3 regions of the Micromonospora sp. DT15 genome follow, and region 2 is predicted to be linked to each of the others. Evidence: riboswitches for the same ligand, from Rfam matches in the RefSeq annotation. Region 2 holds a riboswitch; each other region holds the start of a gene.

Region 1 (5,439 bases), on a different contig from region 2:
CCTAGCCCAGTGAGCGCGCGATCTCGATCGCCTCGGCCTTGGTGAGGGCCCCCTCCAGCCGGTAGCTCACGTCGTTGTCCTGCCAGATCAGCGTCGAGGCGGCAAGTCGGGCGGTCTCCCTGCGGATCTCACCCGCCCGGTCCACGTAGGACAACGCGTGTGGGCCGTCGACCCAGACGGCGAAGTCGCCGTTCACCTGGACCCAGTTCGCGCCCGGCGGGGTGATCTCCTTGTGGAAGGCCAGGTCGAGGTGACCGTCGAACGCGTCGACGCGCAGCGCGCCTCCGTCGTAGAGCAGCGTCGCCACCCGGTACCGGCCCGTGGCGTCGGGGTCGGCGACCAGTACCTGTTCGGGCGGGCCCAGCTTCGCCGGCAGGCGGATCGGAAACCGCACCGCCCGCTGGGCCTCGGCCAGGGCGACGGTCCGCTGGCCGGGCAACGGCGACGCGGTGCCGCCGGGCGGCACCGGGGCGGGTGAGGTGGCGATGCTGACCCCGGCGAAGCGCAGCAGCCCCGTGACGGCGTCGGCGATCGCGGCACGCGTCGGCGGCAACAGCGCCACCAGCAGGGCGACGAACGCCGCCGCGGCGAGCGACCGCCACCGGCGCCGCCGGGGCGCGGGCGTGCCCAGTCGTACGCGGACACGGGCGGTCACGTCGGGCGGCTCGGGGGTTTCCAGCCAGGCGGACAGGTCGCGCAGTTCCCGTTCGAGGTCACCCATGCCGGACCTCCGCACTGTCGAGCAGGCCGCGGAGCTTCGCCAGCGCCCGGGACGTACGCGACTTCACTGTGCCCCGGGGCCAGCCCAGAGCCGACACCGTCTCCTCCTCGGTGAGGTCGAGGAAGAACCGGCAGACGATGACCTCGCGGTCCCGTGTTGGCAGTTGCCGCAGCGCCTGCACCAGCGACCTCCGGCGCTCCCCGGCGAGGACCGCGGCGACCGCGTCGTCCTCGGCGATCTCAGACCTCGGGTCCGCTGCCGCCGCCCGCAGGACGAGCCCGTCGCGCCGGCCACGGGAGCGGTGCAGGTTGCGGGTCTCGTTCGCGACGATCGCGAGCAGCCACGACCGGAAGGACGCGTCACCCCGGTAACGGGACAGCTTCCGGTACGCCTTCACAAACGCCTCCTGGATGACGTCCTCGGAGTCCGAGCCCGCGCCGAGCAGCACCGCTGTCCGGTACGCGGACGCGGTGTGCCGGGCGACCAGGAGGTCGTACGCCTCCAGGTCACCTGCCCGAGCGCGGGTGACGAGCGTCTCGTCGTCCAGGGGAGCCTCCGTTCGGATCACACTCATGACACCGCCAACCCGCCGCGGGTTCCACCCGGCGTGGGTCAGGTTGCTCCCATCCGCCGTGCAGCGTATTGCCAGGATTTGGTGGTGCACTGGGAGAGTTGTCGAGGAGAGGGGCTGGTCATGAGCTGGTTCAGTCGCCGGTCACGGGGTGCCGAGGCGACCCCGACGAAGCTGGACCGGGAGGCGACCCGCGAGGACCTCGCGGCGCTGGAGGCGTTCGTCGCCAGCCGGCGAGGCGTGGAGTTCTACCTGGAGCCGGAGACCACGGCGACGGACACCACGGTGGTGGCGATCGCCCACGACGGTGAGTGGATCCGCCGGCGCACCGGTACGCCCAGGGCGGCGGGGGCGATTGCCCGCAAGCACGCGGTGCCGCTGTACGAGGCCGGGCGCACCGGCTACCCGGAACGGATGCGGACCTGGAGCCGGGCACACCCGGAACGCCACGCCCGCTGAGGGCCGCCGGGCTCAGGCGTCGTCCACGGCCGTGCGGGCCTGCTCGAACGTCACCGGCTCCGCGTGGCTGGAGACGTACCAGTGGTAGTCACCGTCGAGTAGTCGCCGGATCAGGTCGAGATCGAGGCCATCCTCCGGCTGGCGCAGGTGCGCGGGCGGCGGGTAGAAGCAGTCGCCCAGCAGCATGACGCCCGAGTCCGGCACCAGCACAATTGTCGAGTCCGGCGCGTGCGCGCCTCCGACGTGTCGTAGCTCGACGCCCACTGGCAACTCGTCGACATCGGTGAACGTCCGGGTTGGTGGCAGGATCGCGAAATCCTCCCAGGAGTCCATCGCGCGTGCCCGCCCCCGGAAGCTCGGGCCGAGACGAGGGTCGGCGCGTACCCGCTCGTCCAGATAGTGGTGGCTCCACGGCTGTGCGGCTTCGGCGCGCAGCAGCGGCACAGCCGTCTCATGCCCGACGATCTCCACGCCGGGCCAGGCGCAGGCTCCCCAGACATGGTCCCAGTGGTGGTGGGTGTAGACGAGCCAGCGTGGCTTCGGAAGTCCGGCTGCGGCGAGCGCGGCCTGGATGCCGCGGGCATGCGCGGGGCTCTGCCCGGCGTCGATCATCACACTGCCGCGATCGTCGGCCACGACGGCGACGCCGGCCTGGACCGCCTCGGGCTCGGAGTCGCCCGGACAGATCCAGACACGACCCGCCAGGTGGTGGAACTGCGGAGCGACCATGGTAATCGATCTCCGAGATTGATCGCGGATCACGGGCGTGGTGTCGCCGATCCTAGGTCAGCGCACCGCAGGGCACCGTCCCGCCGGACGATCGGCGCAGGCCACGACGCCTTAGACCGCCCTTTGCTCTGCTTACCTATCTGCACCGGTGACGCTCCGTGTCTGGTGCAGATAGGTAAGCAGAGCAAAGGGCGGCGCACATTGATCTGTGGCGTCGCGTGGTGCGGAGCCCCGCCTGCGTCGATCGCCAAGCTTCGATGGTTGGTGTCCGCCTGGCGGGGCCGGGGCGGCGTTGACCGGCGGCGGAGGGGTGTGGCAGCATTCGCGGCCTGACGGCAGTGAAGGAAGTCGGTGCGAATCCGACGCGGTCCCGCCACTGTCACCGGGGAGCGATCCCCCCTCGTGAGTCACGGCCGTGTGTCTGCGGTTGGAAGGCCGGGGGAGAGCGTCGATCCGGAAGCCAGGATACTTCGGCCGTCGGGATGTACCCCAGGGCGTGGACACCCGAGGAGGACCCGATGACGCACGGCGTCTCTGTCACCGACGATCACCGTCGTGAGCCGAGCGGCGGACGCCCCGCCGCGCCCCGACCCGGCCGCGCCGCCGCGCCGGCATCCGCACGCTCCCGCGCCGTTCACCGCTGAGTTCGACACCGCGCCACCCGTCGCCGCCGGCCCCGCGTCGGTGAGTCGCCCGGGTCGCGGTGCCTGCTCAACCCCGCGCCCATCCTTCGTCGCCCGATCGCCTCGGCGAACGCGCCGACGTCACTTTCCGGAGCCTGCCGTGCGCATCCTGCTGCTGTCCACCGCCGACACCGACCTGCTGGCCGCCCGCGCCAGCGGCGCCGACTACCGGTTGGCCAACCCCGCCCGAGTCGCCGCCGAGGAGGTGCCCGCCCTGCTCGACGGGGTCGCCCTCGTCGTCGTACGCCTGCTCGGCGGTCGGCAGGCGTGGCCGGACGGTCTTGCCGCGGTGCTCGCCACCGGCGTGCCGACTGTCGTGCTCGGCGGTGAGGCGCTGCCCGACGCGGAGCTGATGGCCATCTCCACAGTGCCGTCCGGGGTCGTCACCCAGTCGTTGGCGTACCTCGTGGAGGGCGGCCCGGACAACCTCGGACAGTTGGCCCGGTTCCTCTCCGACACGGTGCTGCTCACCGGCGAGGGGTTCGCCGCACCCGCGCCCACCCCGGCGTACGGCGTGCACGGCGACCACCCCGCCGACCCGAATCGGCCCACAGTGGGAATCGTCTTCTACCGGGCGCACGCCCTCGCCGGCAACACCGGATTCGTCGACGTGCTCGCGGACGCGGTCCGCCAGGCCGGCGGCAACCCGCTGCCGATCTTCTGCGGCTCGCTGCGCGGGCTGACCGCGGGCGCCGCACCACTCGGGCTCTTCGCCCGCTGTGACGCGCTGCTGGTCACAGTGCTCGCGGCCGGCGGCGCGGTCGCCGCCGACGCCTCCGGTGGCGGCGACGAGGACGCCTGGGACGTCGGCGCCCTGGCCGCCCTGGACGTGCCGGTCGTCCAGGCGCTCTGCCTCACCAGCACCCGCGCGCAGTGGGCCGACAGCGACGCCGGCCTGTCCCCGTTGGACGCCGCCATGCAGGTGGCCATCCCCGAGTTCGACGGCCGGATCGTCACAGTGCCGTTCTCGTTCAAGCAGATCGACGCGGACGGGCTCTCGATCTACGCAACCGATCCCGAGCGGGCCGCCCGGGTCGCCGGGATCGCGGTACGCCACGCCCGGCTGCGGTACGTGCCGCACGCCGACAAGCGCATCGCCGTGGTGCTCAGTTCGTACCCCACCAAGCACTCCCGGGTCGGCAACGCCGTCGGGTTGGACACCCCGGCGTCGGCGGTCCGGCTGTTCGCCGCGTTGGCCGAGGCCGGCTACGACCTGGGTGACGCGCCGCCGCCCGACGACGGCGACGCGCTGATCCACGCGCTGATCGCCGCCGGCGGTCACGACGTGGAGTGGCTCACCCCGGAGCAGTTGGCAGCGGCCGAGGCCCGGATATCGGGGCAGACGTACCAGCGGTGGTTCGACCAGGTGCCGGCCGAGCTGCGCGAGCGGATGCGGGAGCACTGGGGTGAGCCGCCGGGCGAGCTGTACACCGAGGGCGGGGACATCGTGCTCGCCGGGCTGCGCTTCGGCAACGTGGTGCTGCTGATCCAGCCGCCCCGCGGCTTCGGGGAGAACCCGATCGCCATCTACCACGACCCGGACCTGCCGCCGAGTCACCACTACCTGGCCGCGTACCGCTGGCTGACCGCGCCGGTCGCGGACGGCGGCTTCGGCGCGGACGCCGTGGTGCACCTGGGCAAGCACGGCACCCTGGAGTGGCTGCCCGGCAAGGGCCTCGGCCTGGCCGCCGACTGCGCGCCCGACGCGGTCCTCGGCGACCTGCCGCTGGTGTACCCGTTCATCGTCAACGACCCCGGCGAGGGCACCCAGGCCAAGCGGCGGGCGCACGCAGTTGTCGTCGACCACCTGGTCCCGCCGATGGCCCGCGCCGAGACCTACGGCGACCTGGCCAAACTGGAACAACTGCTCGACGAGTACGCGACGGTGCAGGCCCTCGACCCGGCCAAGGTGCCCACCGTACGGGCGCAGATCTGGGACCTGGTGCGCGCCGCCGAGCTGCACCACGACCTGCACGCCGAGGCGATGCCCGACGCGGACGACTTCGACGACTTCGTGCTGCACCTCGACGGGTACCTGTGCGAGGTCAAGGACGTGCAGATCCGCGACGGGCTGCACATCCTCGCCGACGCGCCCACCGGCGAGCCCCGGGTCAACCTGGTCCTCGCGGTGCTGCGCGCCCCGCAGATCTGGGGCGGCGCCCGCGCCCTACCCGGCCTGCGACAGGCCCTCGCCGTCGCGTACTCCCTCGACGAGCAGGAACTGCTCGCGACGCCGGGACAGCGACTGGCGCTGCCCGCGGCGCTGACCGACGTGG
Region 2 (5,439 bases):
AGCCCTACCAGCACGCCGGCCAGCACGTACACGCCGGTCAGGTGCCGCCCGACCCGGATGCCGGAGCGGCGGGCCGCCTCCAGATTGGAGCCCATGGCGTAGGTGTACTGACCGAAGCGGGTCTGGGAGAGCAGGAAGGCGACCCCGACGGCGACCAGGACGGTGATCACCACGGCGAACGGAATGCCGAGGATCTGCCCGTTGCCGAGCAGTTGGAAGGACCGGGGCAGGCCGTAGACGCCGACCGCGCCGGTGATGATGAAGACCAGGCCTCGGCCCACGGACATGGTCCCCAACGTCGCGATGAACGGCGGAATCCGGGCCACCGTCACCAGCAGCCCGTTCAACAGCCCGGCCAGCGCGCCGACGCCGATCGCGACCGCGGTCGCCGCCCAGAGCGAGAAGCCGAGGTCGCGCACGACCATCGCGCCCAACACGCCGGCGAGCGCGGCGACCGACCCCACGGACAGGTCGATGCCCTTCGTGATGATGACCATCGTCTGGGCGGTAGCGATGATGGCGATCACCGCCGTCTGGGCCCCGATGTTGAAGAGGTTGTCCGCTGTCAGGAAGTAGGGACTCGCGAAGGTCAAGGCGATGAACAGGACGACCAACGCGGTCGCGGCGGTGAACTCGGAGACGGCGTGCGAGATCCGTTCCCGGAACCAGTCGCTGAGTTCGCCGCGCTGTGTGCCGGCGGTTGCCTCGACGCTACTCATCGTCGGACCTGACCTCCCCAAGCGTGGCGCCGGCGTCCGACGGGGACCCGCCGACGAGCCGAACGTCTGTGAGCGACCGACCCCGCTCGGCCGGCGGTGCGTCGAGGTGCCCGCACAACCCTGGAGATAGGTCAGATGTTTCCCGCGATCAGGCGTTACCTTGCCACGCATTCACGTATGTTGCCAAGGTCTTGCGAGCATGTTTTGCCATCGTTACCTGCGCTACCGAAGCCATACGTCTGACCAAATCGACACCGACTACCACTGCCAGCATGTTATCGATAACATCCTATGTCCCCAGGCGGAAAGGCGCTGCCGTCTCAGGACGGGGACAGCCGGTAGACACGGCCGGCGGTCCGGCGCCAGATCGCGGCCCGCTCGGCGTCGGACAGCGGGTCCAGCAGGTCACCGAGGACGGCGACCCAGCGGGTGTACGAGGTGGCGAGCAGGCACACCGGCCAGTCCGAGCCGAACATCAGCCGATCCGGCCCGAACACGTCAAGGGCGTGCTCGACCGCGGGCCGCAGGTCGGCCGCGGTCCAGGACCCACCGTCCACTTCGGTCACCAGGCCGGAGAGCTTCGCAGTGGTGTTGGACTCGGCCGCGAACGCCCGCAGGTCGCGCTGCCAGTCACCGAGATCGGCGCGCCCGAGCGGGGGCTTGCCGAGGTGGTCCAGAACGAACCGCACCTCGGGCAGGTCGCGGACGAGCCGGACGGCCGCCGGCAGCTGACGGTGGCGCACCAGGAGGTCGAAGGCGAGACCCGCGGCACCGACCGCGGCGATGCCGCGCCGCACCTCGGGGCGATCGAGATAGGTCGGGTCGGGTTCGGACTGGACCAGGTGCCGGATCCCGACCAGCCGTTCGCCGCCGCGCGCCCCGCGTAGTCGGGCGAGGCGACGGCCGATATCAGCGGCGGTGAGGTCGACCCAGCCGACGACCCCGGCGATGAGCGGGTCGTCGGCCGCGATGCCGAGCAACTCGGGCGTCTCCGACCGAACGGCGACCGACTGGACGACCACGGTCTGGGTGACCCCGGCGGCCCGGGTCGCCGGGGCGAGCTCGACCGGTGTGAAGTCGTCGTCGATCGCGGCCATGGTGTGCGGATCGATCCAGGGCTGTGGGTGCCGTGCCCGGACCCAGAGGTGATGGTGCGCGTCGACGATGCCCGCTCGTCGCGCGACCTCGCCGGTCGTCACCGGACCCGTCCCTGACGCGTTCCCGTCCACCGCACACCCCGCCCCGCCGCTGATCGAACCCTCCGGGTCAACCCGGAGCCACGGAGCCGATCTGGCAGATTGACCATGTTAGCGGTAACAGCCTGTTGTCGAGTCCCGAACGCGCACCACGACCGGCCTCCGGCAGTGTCGCCTTTTGGTCTGACGAATCCACCGGCACCTGCGGGTAATCCGCCTCGTCGACGTGTCGGTGCACGGACGCGTCCGGGGCGCGGGTCCGGGTTGACCGCCTGCGGCGGCACCGATACCGTCGACGCACTATCTGCGGCGACGCGAGGGAAGCCGGTGTGAATCCGGCGCGGTCGCGCCACTGTGAGCGGTTCCCCAATCACCATCGGGGTCCGCGAGCCAGGACGCTCGGTCGTCCGCAGCCTTGCGATGGGGACGCGTCATCCCTGGGGAGGTTCGTGTATTCATGTCTAGCTCCGCTACCAGCCAGCCGGTGGTGCACCCCGCCGGCAGTGCCCGTCTCTTGTGGACTGCTCTGGCGACCGTTGCCGCGCTCGCCCTGCTGACGTATCTCGTCGCCTTCGACCAGGGGGCGGTGTCGCGCAGTGGGATGTACCTGCACGAGCTGATGCACGACGGCCGGCACCTGCTGGGCGTCCCGTGCCACTGACCACCACCAGCACTCCCCCGTTCCTCGCCGTCCTCGTCCGCGGGCTGCTGGCCGGCCTGATCGCCGGCCTGCTCGCCGGGGCGTTCGCGTACGTCGCCGGCGAACCGCACGTCGAGGCGGCCATCGCCATCGAGGAGGCGGCGACGCACGCCGAGCCTGCTGCTGGTGCGCACGATCACGAGGACGCGCTGGTCAGCCGGACGGGTCAGCGCGCCGGCCTGTTCCTGGCCACCGCCCTGTTCGGGGCCGCGATGGGTGGTCTGCTGGCCACGGCGTACGTCCTGCTGGCCCGTCGGCGGCGCGGCGACGACGACGGGCGGTGGGGTCTGCTGCTGGCCGGCGCGGCGTTGCTCGGTGCGGTGATCGTGCCGTTCCTCAAGTACCCGGCGAACCCACCGGCGGTCGGCGACCCGGCCACCATCAACCAACGGACCGTCACCTACCTGTTGATGGTGGTGCTCGGGCTGGTGGCCGTGTGGGCCGGCTCGCTGGGCTACCGGTCGGTCGGTGCCCATGCACCGACGTGGCTTCGCGCCGCGGCGGCCGTGGGCGGCTTTCTCCTGGTCACGGCAGTGTCGTACGTGGTGATGCCGTCCTTCCAGGAGGTTCCGGCGGACTTCCCGGCGACAGTGCTGTGGAGTTTCCGGCTTGCCTCGCTCGGCACCCAGGTCGTGCTCTGGACCGGCATCGGCCTGCTGTTCGCGGCCCTGATGCACCACGAGCGGCGTCGCCGGGCCGGTTCCGCGCTGCCGAGCACGTGACCGGCACCAGCCTTCGGCTGGTCGCCCACGGTCACACCGCCGCGCTGCGCCGGGCCCGCTTCGGCGGCGCCGACGACGGCCTGGACGAGGGTGGCCTGCGTGCCGCGCTCGCCCAGGCCCGCGCGGGTGCAGACCGGCGTTGGCCCCTCGGGGAGAACGCCACCTGCCTGTCCAGCCCCGCGGTGGCCGCCCGACAGACCGCCGACGCCTTCGGCCTGCTGCCGACGGTCGAGACCGCGTTGGCCGACTGTGACTACGGGGACTGGTCCGGGCAGTCGCTTGAGGAGGTCGCTGAATCGCAGCCGCAGGCGCTGCACGACTGGTTGTCCGCCCCGGACTGCGCGCCGCACGGCGGTGAGTCCGTCACGGCAGTGCGGGATCGGGTCGGCAGTTGGCTGGACGCGCAGCACCGGGCCGGTGGACGAGTCATCGCGGTCACCCACCCACTGGTGATCCGGGTCGCGGTGGTGCACGCCCTCGGCCTTCCGATGGCGACGTACCGGCAGGTGGACGTCGAGCCGTTGGCTGTCGTCCGGCTCACCAGCCAGGGTGCGCGCTGGCACCTTCGACTGGGCGGATAGCGAGCAGGTCGAGGTCACACCGAACGGCGCAGGCCGTGCCCACTCCTGGTGGGCACGGCCTGCGCCTGTCAGCCGCTTGCTCAGTGCTGCCGAGTGGGCAGGTGCAGCTCGACCGGCTCGGGCGGGAGGTCGTCGACACCGGCGGCGACGGCCTGCTCGTGGCGGCGGCGCGCCGAGGGCAGGGCGAGTGCCGCGAAGACGGCCAGGACCGCGACGCCCGCGCACACCCAGAAGCCGGCGGTGAACGCCGTGTCGGTGGGTAGCCCCTGTGGAGTGCTGTTCGAGGTGATGACGGCCGCCACGACCGCCGCGCCGATGCTGCTGCCGATTGTGCGGGCGATGGTGTTGACGCCGCTCGCCTCGCCGGTCTGCCCGGCCGGGACGCTCTCGATGATGGCGTTGGACATCGCCGCGAACGCCAGGCCGATGCCGGCGCCGGTGAGCACCCCGGAGAGCAGCACCTGCCAGGTCGCGCCGTGCGCGAGCGCCGGCAGCGCGAACGCGACGACGACCGCGACCGTGCCGAGGAACATCGGCACCTTGGGGCCGAAGCGGCGGTCCAGCAGACCCGCGAGGGGGCCGAAGACCACCATCATCAGGACGGTTGGCAGCAGGAACAGGCCCGCCTGGGACACCGTCTTGCCGAACCCGTACCCGGTGCCCGCGGGAAGTTGCAGCAGGGTCGGTACCAGCACGAACGTCCCGAACATCGCGAAACCGAGGATCAGGGCGACGAGGTCGGTGGCCCAGACACCGCGGATCCGCATCAGGCGCATGTCGATAAGGGGCTCGCGTACCCGCAGCTCGACCCGGACGAACACCACCATCGCGACCACCCCGAGCAGGAACAGGCCGATGGTCTTCGGCTCGGTCCAGCCCCAGCCCTGCCCCTTGCTCACGGCCAGCAGCAACGAGACCAGCGACACCGACAGGATGGCCGCGCCGAGCATGTCGAGCCGTCCGGGCGTGCGGACCCGCGACTCGGGCATCCCGAAGATGGTTCCGAGCAGCGCGACGACGACGAGGACCAGTGGCAGCCAGAACAGCCAGTGCCACGACAGGTGCTCCACGATCGGGCCCGCGGCCACGATGCCGACACCGGCGCCGACCCCGAAGATCGCCGACAGCAGGCCGACGGTGACGCCGACCTTCTCCCGGGGCAGTTGGTCGCGGACGATGCCGATCGACAGCGGCAGGATCGCTCCGGCGGCTCCCTGTAGCGCCCGCGCGACGATCAGCACGGTCAGGTTGGGGGCCAGAGCGGCGAGCAGTGTGCCCGCGGCGAGGGCCGCGAGGACGCCGATGAGGACCCGGCGCTTGCCGACCATGTCACCGAGACGTCCGAGGATGGGCGTCAACACCGAGGCGGCCAACAGGTACGCCGTGAGCACCCAGCTGATGTCTCCGGTCGAGACGCCCAGGTCCCTTCCGATGGTCGACAGCGCGGGCGCGACCAGCGACTGGAGCACCGCGAACGCCAGGCCGCCCAGCGACAGGTACAGCACCAGGAGGCTGCTGTTG
Region 3 (5,439 bases), on a different contig from region 2:
CAGCTTGTGCAGGTATCGCAACGAGATGTGTTGCGCTGCGGCAATCGCGTCCGGTGTCAGGCGCGGATCGCCCAGATTCTCTCGGATGAAGGCGTGGATCTGAGCCATCAACGCTCGCCGTCGGGTGTGGGAGGGCACCGCGCTTTGGACGTCCAGCGCGTTGGCCAGTGCCGCTGTCAACACGTCAATGGTGAGGGTGGACAGCCGGGCGGCGTCCAACGGACTGAGTTCGTCCATGTGCCGGGCAAGGTGCAGCAGGAATTGTGAAGATAACGCGCCGATGCCTTGGGTGCCAGGGATGCGAACTGCGCTCAGGCGCCGCAACTCCCAAGGGGGCAACGGCAGTAAAAAGCGCGGGAAGCGCAGGAGCAGCAGCTGACTAACTGGCTCATCCGGGGTGAATTCGGCCAGGTAGGGCCGGGAGGTGTCATACAGTATCAGGTCCCCCACGCCGAAATCTGTGCGCTGGCCGTCTTGCGTGATCATGCCGCCACCGCGCACAAGGCAACCCAGCTTGAACACCTCGGGATCGGCCTGCCGAATGAGCTTGGGAGTGCGGTGGACCGAGTGCGGCATCGTGGTCATTAATGTCGCCTGCACGGGACCGAACTCGCTGATTCCGACCTGAGCCCGAAATCCGGGCTCCCACTGCGATTCACAGCGTAAATCGTAGGGCACCCAGAGCTTCGAGTTTACCTCGCGCCAGAAGGCGAACCCGTCTTCAACCGGGACCTCGGTGGTGCTGACTACGTCCATGACTCACCTTCGCGCTGTCGCTGCAGGGGTCAGATAACGATAGCTTGGCGTCGATATAGCGGCGTTGCGAGGTTATGGTGCGGGTCAGGCATTGAGGGCTTTTCATCGTGATGGGCCTGGTCGCGATGGGTGGCAGGCAGCGTGTGTCGACATAGGACGAGGCTCCCGGTAAGACAGCAGTCGGCCAAGATCCGATGCCCCAACCGGGAGCCTCGCTGTGCTGTGTTACCCGGCGCCCAGGCTCTCGATCACCCGCATGCTCGCCGGCCCGCCCGTGGCGTACGCCTCGGCGCCGCGCGCCTGGGCAAGCTGCACGCCCACGTACCCGACACCGCCGGCACCGCCGTGCACCAGGACCTTCTGCCCGGCGCGGACTCCGGCCCGGTCGACCAGCCCCTCCCAAGAGGTGACCGCCGCCAAGGGCAACGCGGCGGCCTCCCGCATCGAGAGTGCCTTCGGCTTGCGGGCCAGCAGTCGGGCGTCCACGGCGGCGTACTCGGCCAGCGAGCCCTGGAGGTTGCCGACGCCCCCGCACAGCCCCGTACACCTCGTCCCCCGCTCGAAGTCGGTCACCTCCGCGACGGGCACACCGCGTACGGGTCAGTCGTCTTCGGCACCGTCGAGCAGCGCGCGCCGCAGCGCCAGCCGGTGCTTGCGACGGATCTCCGCCTCCCGGTACCGCCGCCGGTCACCATCGGTCTCGGGTAGCAGCGGCGGCACAGTACGAGGCTGGCCGTCGTCGTCGATGGCGACCATGACCAGGTGAGCGGTGGCCACGTCGGTGGGCGGCACCGCCCGGTCCCACCGGTCGGCGGTCACCTTGACCGCCACCTCCATCGAGCTGCGACCGGCCCAGGTGATCCGGGCGTCGACGTGCACGACGTCACCGACCCGCACCGCGCGCAGAAACGCGGTCTCGTCGATCGCGGCGGTCACCGCCGGCCCGTCGGAATGGCGGGCGGCGACCACCCCGGCCACCGAGTCGATGAGGTTGAGGATCCGGCCGCCATGCACCGTACCCATCAGGTTGGTGTGGTGCTGGTCCATGATCTGCGACAGGGTCAGGTGCGACGCCGACGGCGCTCGGCCGGCGATCGTGGTCGTGTCGTGCACAGCGGTAGTCCGTCCCTCGGGAAACCACACCGCCGGAACACGGACACACACTGACGAGGACACACCGGCGCACACCGCCCCGGCACGTCACCCGCTCAGCCCACCCGCGAGGCCGACGGCAGCGCACACGGTTGTGTACGCAGCACTGGCAGGTCTTCGGACTCGCGGGCCCGACCGGCTCCACGCCGGTCCCCTACTGGCCGTCGCTTCCCAGGCCACTGGCCCAGTGCTGATGACGGCGGTCGTTCCCACTCACCGCTGCGGGGCAGCCCCGGATTCCCACCGGGTTCCCTCTTACGACGCCCAGCCACCTCGTGACCGGGCGAACCAGCGCCACCGGGAGCATAGCTGGCCAGGAGCGATGGCCCCTCAGCCCGGCCGACCACCCGGGAGGTGTTCGGCTTTAGCCATGTGAGGAAAAAGTTCGTCACCTCTTGTAAAAAGTCTCCGCCCAGTGAGGATATTCAGATGCGTCGTCACCCTCAGATTCCTGGGCGGGTGGTCTCGGGCCTCCTCGCGCTCCTCCTCGCCTCGGCGGTCGCTCTCCTCGCGTCCGCCCAGCCCGCCGCAGCTCACGGGACCCTCGCGATGTCCACACCGGCGAGCGGCGCAACCGTGCGCGAGCCGTTGACGTCGGTGCAGCTGTTCTTCACCGAGAAGGCCGCTGCCAACGCGTTCTTTACGATCACCGCGCCGGGTGGCATCCGGGTCGACAATGGCTGGTCGTACGGGGAACCGAAGCCGCTGGACAAGCCGGTGCGCGAGTACTTCCTGGTCAACGGCCAGTTCGAGCCACGCGAGTACACGACCGGGTTTCCCGCGACGGTGGCGGTCGCGCACCTGCCGGCCAAGGGCCAGTACTCGGTGAGCTACCTGTCGGTCGCCTCGGACGGCGACCCCGTACGCGGCACCTTGACCTTCCGCTACGACGGGCCGGTGACGGCGGCGCCCAAGGGGTGGAGCCCGCCGTCGACCCAGCCAGATCCGGCGCTGTTGGCCACCGCCGAGCAACACGGATCGTCCGGGCAGGCGTCGGCGGTGCCGACAGTCGCGGCCGAGACGGCGGTTCCACCGTCCGCGGCAGCGGCTGCGCCGAACGGATCGACTGACGAGAGCGGCCCCGGAGCGGTCGCGTGGGTCGGCCTGGCGGTGGTCGCCGTGGCGGCGGCGGCCGGATTCGTCGTCTGGCGTCGGCGGACGACCCCCACCGGCAGGCCCGCCGGCCGGGGCCGTACCGCGTCGGCGACATCCGCTCGACGCGGCACCGGCACCCGTCCCGCGACCAGGACCGCCGGCACCAGGACCGCCAGCGCCAAGGCCGCCGGTGCCAAGGGCGCCGGTAGCAAGCCCGCCGTTGCCAAGACTGGCGGCGGCAGAGCGGCCGGTGGCAGGACCGACGCAGACAGGACCGTCGCGGCGACCGGCAGCGGTACGCAGACCTCGGACGGTAAGCGGCGACCCAACGCCGTGCCGGCCGCGCGTAAGGACACCGCCGTCGTCGTGGCCCGGACCGGCGTCGCTGTCGATCCACCTCCGACCGATGAGGACGCGAAAGCCCTCGCCACGACGGACAGTCGACCGCCCGTCGACTCCGGGGCATCGCCTGACCCGGATTTCGCCACGGCGACGCCCGGGTCCCGGCTGAGCAACACCAGCCTGGCACTGTTCGTCGGTACCCTGGTGCTGGCCCTGCTCGGCGGGTTCGGATTGGCGCGCATTAGCGGCAACGAGGGCCCGGCCGCCAACACCGCCCGGCAACCGGCGGGCGGTCCGCCCGACTCCGGCCCGGCAGGGTCCGCGGCCGACGGACACCAACACCCGGCGGGCACCGGACCGCACACGCACCGGGGCGACGGCGTAACGGGCGAGACGCTTGCCACCGGGACGACCGTCAGCGCCGGCGGGTACACGCTGCAACCGCTGGAACGAACCCAACCCGCCGGGGTACGCGCCGACTACCGCTTCCGCATCGTCGGCACCGACCGGCAGCCGGCGACCCGCTTCGCGGTCGTCCACGACAAGCCGTTGCACATGATCGTCGTGGGCCGTGACCTGAGCGGTTACCAGCACCTGCACCCGACGATGGCACCCGACGGCACCTGGAGCGTCCCCATGACGCTGGCCCGACCCGGCGGCTACCGCGTCTACGCCGACTTCTCCGTCACCGCTGCCAACGGCACGCCGCTGCCGCTCGTGCTGGGCGTCGACCACACAGTGCCCGGCGCGCACACCCCGACCGCGCTGCCGCCGGCACAGACGCAGGCGACGGCTGGCCCGTACACGGTGTCGATGACCGGCACCCCGACGGCGGGGGTGACGGCGCCGATCCACTTCCAGGTCGCCAGCGCCGACACGGCCACGCCCGCGCAGCTGGAGCGATACCTTGCCGCGTACGGGCACCTGGTGGTGGTTCGTGAGGGTGACCTCGGCTACGTGCACGTGCACCCCGAGCCGGAGCTGGTCGACCGGACTGTGAAGTTCTGGCTGACCGCGCCGAGTTCAGGCCGGTACCGGGCCTTCTTCGACTTCCAGGTCGCCGGCAAGGTGCACACCGGGGAGTTCACGATCAACGTTCCCTGAGCCCGGAACTTTCTCCCTGCTGCGGCCGACCAACCTCCCAGCAGCAACCATCGGAGGAAGAACACATGCGTGCCACCAGCCCGAACGTTTCACGCCGCCGCTCGGCCGCGATCCTCGCCGCCGCGATCCTGGCGGTGAGCGCCGCCGGGTGCGGGTCGTCCGACTCTCCGTCGGCCGCGCAGGCGAGCCCGTCCGCGTCGGCCCCGGCCAACCCGGACGCTGGTGTGCTCGGCATTCGTGACCCGTGGGTGAAGGCGGCCGACAAGGGCATGACGGCGGCCTTCGGGACCCTGGTCAACGACGGCGACAGCGATGTCACGGTGACGGGCGCCACGAACCCCCTGTCACCGATGGAGCTGCACGAGATGACCATGAAGGACGGCAAGATGGTCATGCAGGCCAAGCAGGGTGGCATCGTGATCAAGGCCAAGAGCACGCACGCGCTGGAGCCGGGCGGCGACCACCTCATGCTGATGAACCTCACCAAGCCCGTCCAGGCCGGCGATGAGTTGACCTTCACGCTGACCTTCGCCGACGGCAAAACGCAGCAGTTCAGCGCCGTGGCCAAGCCGTTCACCGGCGCGCAGGAGAGCTACGCCCCCGGGCACGGTCAACCCATGCCCGGCGTGAGCGCCACGCCGGAGATGAGCATGAGCCCGTCATCGTGACGCAGACGCCACCCGTCCGGCCGGTGAGCAGGCGCGGCCTGCTCACCGGCGGTGCCCTGGCTGCCGGAGGGGCCCTGGCCGGAGGTGCCGCCATCGCCACGACCCGTACCGGCAGCGGGCAACCACCGGCCGCCGCCGACACCACGCCGGTGGCGAGCGTCGGTGGCCTGGTCGAGCCGTTCCATGGCGCCCGGCAGGCAGGGGTGTCCACCGAACCGCAGGCGCACGCGTCGTTCGTGGCGCTCACAGTGCGGGCCGGGACCGACCGGGCCGCGCTGGGCCGGATGTTGCGGTTGCTCACCGACGACGCTGCCCGGCTCAC

What was found. Region 2 has a riboswitch for cobalamin ahead of ACLQ3F_RS30480 (CbtB domain-containing protein). Riboswitches for the same ligand answer to the same signal wherever they lie in the genome.
Region 1: another riboswitch for cobalamin. It lies ahead of cobN (cobaltochelatase subunit CobN); the one in region 2 lies ahead of ACLQ3F_RS30480 (CbtB domain-containing protein).
Region 3: another riboswitch for cobalamin. It lies ahead of ACLQ3F_RS09610 (acyl-CoA thioesterase); the one in region 2 lies ahead of ACLQ3F_RS30480 (CbtB domain-containing protein).

Annotation. Positions count from the first base shown of each region.
Region 1 covers NZ_JBNCKJ010000002.1:577,900-583,338, reverse strand. Annotated here, with positions in the region: gene ACLQ3F_RS06860 (hypothetical protein) at 2-721, opposite strand; gene ACLQ3F_RS06855 (RNA polymerase sigma factor) at 714-1,295, opposite strand; gene ACLQ3F_RS06850 (hypothetical protein) at 1,416-1,751, shown strand; gene ACLQ3F_RS06845 (MBL fold metallo-hydrolase) at 1,764-2,480, opposite strand; cobalamin riboswitch at 2,797-2,973, shown strand; gene cobN (cobaltochelatase subunit CobN) at 3,264-5,439, shown strand, end outside.
Region 2 covers NZ_JBNCKJ010000018.1:103,297-108,735, reverse strand. Annotated here, with positions in the region: gene ACLQ3F_RS30490 (ABC transporter permease) at 1-719, opposite strand, end outside; gene ACLQ3F_RS30485 (amidohydrolase family protein) at 1,040-1,918, opposite strand; cobalamin riboswitch at 2,181-2,337, shown strand; gene ACLQ3F_RS30480 (CbtB domain-containing protein) at 2,373-2,576, shown strand; gene ACLQ3F_RS30475 (CbtA family protein) at 2,567-3,337, shown strand; gene ACLQ3F_RS30470 (histidine phosphatase family protein) at 3,334-3,918, shown strand; gene ACLQ3F_RS30465 (MFS transporter) at 3,999-5,439, opposite strand, start outside.
Region 3 covers NZ_JBNCKJ010000003.1:445,169-450,607, reverse strand. Annotated here, with positions in the region: gene ACLQ3F_RS09620 (helix-turn-helix domain-containing protein) at 1-756, opposite strand, end outside; gene ACLQ3F_RS09615 (hypothetical protein) at 982-1,329, opposite strand; gene ACLQ3F_RS09610 (acyl-CoA thioesterase) at 1,357-1,803, opposite strand; cobalamin riboswitch at 2,000-2,216, opposite strand; gene ACLQ3F_RS09605 (copper resistance protein CopC) at 2,338-4,449, shown strand; gene ACLQ3F_RS09600 (copper chaperone PCu(A)C) at 4,515-5,117, shown strand; gene ACLQ3F_RS09595 (Dyp-type peroxidase) at 5,141-5,439, shown strand, end outside.